Regions from separate parts of the Allobosea sp. FW305-C-101 genome, predicted to be linked through region 1. Evidence: predicted binding sites of a transcription regulator. Region 1 holds the regulator's gene; the other holds the start of a gene.
What was found. Region 1 encodes PhoB, which activates phosphate uptake and scavenging genes when phosphate is short. Its sites were predicted from a motif close to TGTCATNNANCTGTCAT; they were not measured.

Region 1 (2,197 bases):
GCGCCTCGACAATCTCCAGCGCGAGGTCGAGGAGAAGGCCGTGCTCACCATCGCCCGGCGCCAGCCGCTGGCGCAGGACCTGCGCGAGCTGATCTCGGCGATCCGCCTCGCCTCCGATATCGAGCGGGTCGGCGATCTCGCCAAGAACATCGCCAAGCGCGCCGTCGCGATCGCCGGGCAGTTCCAGCCGCCGCATCGCGCGGTCGTCGGCCTCGAGCATATCAGCCGCCTCGTGCAGGCCCAGCTCAAGGACGTGCTCGACGCCTATGCCGCGACCAACGAGCAGAAGGCGCTCGAGGTCTGGAAGCGCGACGACGAGATCGACGCGCTCTACACCTCGCTGTTCCGCGAACTCCTGACCTATATGATGGAGGATCCGCGCAACATCACCTTCTGCACGCATCTCCTGTTCTGCGCCAAGAACATCGAGCGCATCGGCGACCACACCACCAATATCGCCGAGACCATCCACTACCTCGTCACCGGCGACTCGCTCGATGCGAACCGCCCCAAGCTCGACACGACCAATATCGAGGTCGAAGCGGTGACGGGAAACTAAGGTCAAAGCCGACATGGCCGCACGTATCCTGATCGTCGAGGACGAGGAGCCGCTGACCCTGCTGCTGCGCTACAACCTCGAAGCCGAGGGCTTCGAGGTCGACAGCGTCGCGCGCGGGGACGATGCGGAATTGCATCTGCGCGATCACACGCCCGATCTCGTCCTGCTCGACTGGATGCTGCCGGGCCTGTCCGGCATCGAGCTTTGCCGGCGCCTGCGCTCGCGGCGCGACACCGAGCGCGTGCCGATCATCATGCTGACGGCGCGCGGCGAGGAGACCGAGCGAGTGCGTGGCCTTGCGACCGGTGCCGACGATTACGTCGTGAAGCCGTTCTCGCTGCCGGAGCTGATCGCGCGCATCCAGGCGCTGTTGCGCCGGGCGAAGCCCGGCCATGTCGCGGGGCTGCTGGCGGCCGGCGATCTCGAACTCGACCGCACGACGCGGCGCGTCCGCCGCGCGGGCAGCGAACTCCATCTCGGCCCGACCGAGTTCCGTTTGCTGGAGTTCCTGATGCAGGCGCCGGGCCGGGTCTATTCCCGTGCCCAGTTGCTCGATGCCGTCTGGGGCCGCGACGTCTATATCGACGAGCGCACGGTCGACGTCCATGTCGGGCGGCTGCGCAAGGCGATCACGCCGGGCGATGCGAAGGACCCGCTGCGCACGGTGCGCGGTGCCGGCTATGCCTTCGACGAGACCTTCGCGCGAGGCGGCGCTGCATAAACCTCAGGCGTCGGGGCCGCCCTCGATATCGCCGGCCCATGCCAGCGCCCTGTCATAGTCCTCGGGCTTGAAGGCGCGGACCTTGACGAAGGGGATCGCCGGATCGAGCAGATCGATGAAGCCGGCGAGCCAGCCCTTGTTCGTGATCACGGCTTCCTTGGGGAAGCGCTTGAGTTCCCAGAGCTTGCCGATGCTGTAGCGCGCGTCCTTCCAGGCGGCGGTGAGCGTCAGGTCGGTAAAGTCGGAGAGATCGACAAGCACGCCGATCTTCTCGTGGCGAGCGAGCTTCGTGTCGATATCGGCCATGATCGCGTCGACATCCTCCCCGGTCAGCGTCTGCATCAGACGATAGGCTGCGACATGATCCGGCGCGGGCAGAATGGTCAGCATGGCTCCTCCTTGCCAACGACAACGCACGGAGGAAGAGGAGGTTTCGCCAGCCGGTCAGGCGGGTTGGACAGGTGCTCGCGTGGCGGCGTCGAATTGGGCGGCTTCTGATTTCAGCCAAGCGATGAAGGCGTCGAGCCCGGGGCGCGGCGGCTGGTCGAGCGGGCGCGTCAGCCAGCAGCCGATCGCGCTGGTGAAGCCGAGGCCCAGCGGATTGACCAGCGCACCCGAAACCAGTTCGTCGGCGACATAGCAGCGTGGCGCCAGCGCGAAGCCCAAGCCGGCGACGGCGGCGCTGGTGATCACCGAATAATAGCCGTAGCGCACGGTGTGCTCGGGCACCGCGCCGCGCAGGTCATGCGCCTCGGTGAACTCGGCCCAGAAGGTCGGCATCTGGTAATGCTGGAGCAGGGTCGCCTTCTGGATGTCGGCGGCGCGGCGGAAACCGCCCATGCGCTCGATCAGGCTGGGCGCGGCGACCAGCGCGACATCGCGGCCGAAGAGATAATGCGCCTCCTTGCCGGGCCAGG
Region 2 (2,197 bases), on a different contig from region 1:
TCGGCGAGTTTCAGCACGAGCTTCTCGCCGAGCACGCCGCCATTCTTGTTGATCACGTCGACGGCGGTCTGGGCGCCGTTCTTGACCTGGTCGCCATAGGCGGCGACCGGGCCGGTCAGCGGCGCGACGAGCCCGATGGTGATGTCGGCCTGTGCGGCCTGGGCAGAGAGGAAGAGGGCGGCGGCGAGCGCGGCGCCCGATAGGAGTTGGGAATTTTTCATTTGCATCTCCCTACGACATGCAACTTTAGCGCGCGATCCCGCGCGGGATCGCTTGCCGCCTGTATAGGCCAGGATGCCGTCCGAGGGCACTGCCCAAGCTTTCATCAGCCCTGTCGGCAAATGCATGGCTGTGCGGCAGGCAGTATCCGCATTCAGCCGTTGCGGGCCTTGCGCTGGGCTTCCAGCTCCTCGGTAACGGCGATCACGTCGAGATAATCCTCGTGGCGGGCCGGCGCGTAGCGCGAGACATGGCCGTCGGTGAAGCTCTTCCAGGCCTCCGGAGCGGCCTCCTTCATCGCGTTCATGGCGGCGACGAAATCGTCCTTCAGCCCCTGCGGCAGGTTGGCGCGGGTCGAGAACGGGCTCGCCGGGATCAGCGGCGAGGTCCAGAGCACGCGGGTCGAGCTGGCCGGGATCATGCCGCGCTGGGCGAGTCGCTGCGCGACGCCATGCTCGGCATTGACCTGATAGGTCGCGACGACGTCGAACTGGCCGCGCACCAGCGCGAGCACCGAATTGTCATGGCCGCCGGAAAAGACCGTGCCGCTGAAATGGGCTTTCGGGTCGATGCCCTGCTTGCGCAGGAAATAGGACGGGAAGGCGTAGCCGGAGGTCGAGTTCGGGTCGGCGAAGGCCATGACCTTGCCCTTGAGATCGGCAAGGCTCTGATAGGGGCTCTCCGCCCGCACCAGCAGCACGGAGTAGTAGCCTTCCTGCCCCTGGTTATCGACGTCGCGGATCAGCGGCTGGAGCTTGTCGCCGAGCACCCGGCGGCCGAGCGCGTAGACCGCCGGCCCGAAGCGCGCGAAATCGACCTGGTCGGCCCGCATCGCCTCGACGAGGCCGGCATAGTCCGAGACCCGGAAGAAACGCACGGGCACGCCGAGGCGCTGCGACAGGTAGTCGACCATCGGCTGGGTGCGGGCGATGGCGCCGACCTCGTTCTCGGCGGAGGAAACGCCGAAGCGAACTTCCTTGATGCCCTGCCGCCAGTCCGGTGCCTGCGCGAAGGCGGGGGCGATGCTGCCGGCGGCAAGGCCGGCGAGGACGAAGCGGCGTGTCGGCATGATGGTCTCTGGCGCGATGATCTGATCGCGCCTCGATGCGCGCACGCGACGACGGCCGGATGGCAGGCGGATGACAGTGCCGTGAAACGAAAAAGGCCCGGCTTGCGCCGGGCCTTCCTTGATTGCCTGAGAGGCTGGATCAGAAGTCCATGCCGCCCATGCCGCCGCCGCCCATCGGGGGCATCGGGGCGTCCTTCTTCGGCAGGTCAGCGACCATCGCCTCGGTGGTGATCAGCAGGCCAGCGATCGAAGCCGCGTCCTGGATCGCCGTGCGCACGACCTTGGTCGGGTCGATGATGCCGGCCTTGACCAGATCGCCGTACTCGCCGGTCTGGGCGTTGTAGCCGTAGGTGTAGTCCTTCGACTCCAGCAGCTTGCCGATCACGACCGCGCCGTCATCGCCGGCGTTGTCGACGATCTGGCGCGCCGGAGCGGCGATCGCCTTGCGGACGATCTCGACGCCGGTCTTCTGGTCGTCGTTCTGGGTCTTGATGCCCTTGACCGAGGACAGGGCGCGCAGGAGGGCGACGCCGCCGCCCGGCAGGATGCCTTCTTCGACCGCAGCGCGGGTCGCGTTCAGGGCATCGTCGACGCGGTCCTTCTTCTCCTTGACCTCGACCTCGGTCGCGCCGCCGACGCGGATGACCGCGACGCCGCCGGCGAGCTTGGCCAGACGCTCCTGGAGCTTCTCACGGTCGTAGTCCGAGGAGGTCTCCTCGATCTGGGCCTTGATCTGGCCGACGCGAGCCTCGATGTCCTTCTTCTTGCCGGCGCCGTCGATGATCGTGGTGTTCTCCTTCTCGATGCGCACGCGCTTGGCGCGGCCGAGCATGTTGAGCGTCACGGTCTCGAGCTTGATGCCGAGGTCTTCCGAGATCATCTGGCCGGCGGTCAGGATCGAGATGTCCT

Region 2: a site for PhoB is predicted at 1,348-1,364, ahead of phnD (phosphate/phosphite/phosphonate ABC transporter substrate-binding protein). Genes of this name have one in related genera too.

What each region holds. Positions count from the first base shown of each region.
Region 1 is NZ_JBYSYT010000002.1:355,308-357,504, reverse strand. It holds gene phoU (phosphate signaling complex protein PhoU) at 1-559, shown strand, start outside; gene phoB (phosphate regulon transcriptional regulator PhoB) at 573-1,280, shown strand; gene AC3WMA_RS09230 (SpoIIAA family protein) at 1,284-1,670, opposite strand; gene AC3WMA_RS09225 (LysR family transcriptional regulator) at 1,725-2,197, opposite strand, start outside.
Region 2 is NZ_JBYSYT010000001.1:869,061-871,257, reverse strand. It holds gene AC3WMA_RS04130 (branched-chain amino acid ABC transporter substrate-binding protein) at 1-221, opposite strand, end outside; gene phnD (phosphate/phosphite/phosphonate ABC transporter substrate-binding protein) at 374-1,288, opposite strand; gene groL (chaperonin GroEL) at 1,428-2,197, opposite strand, start outside.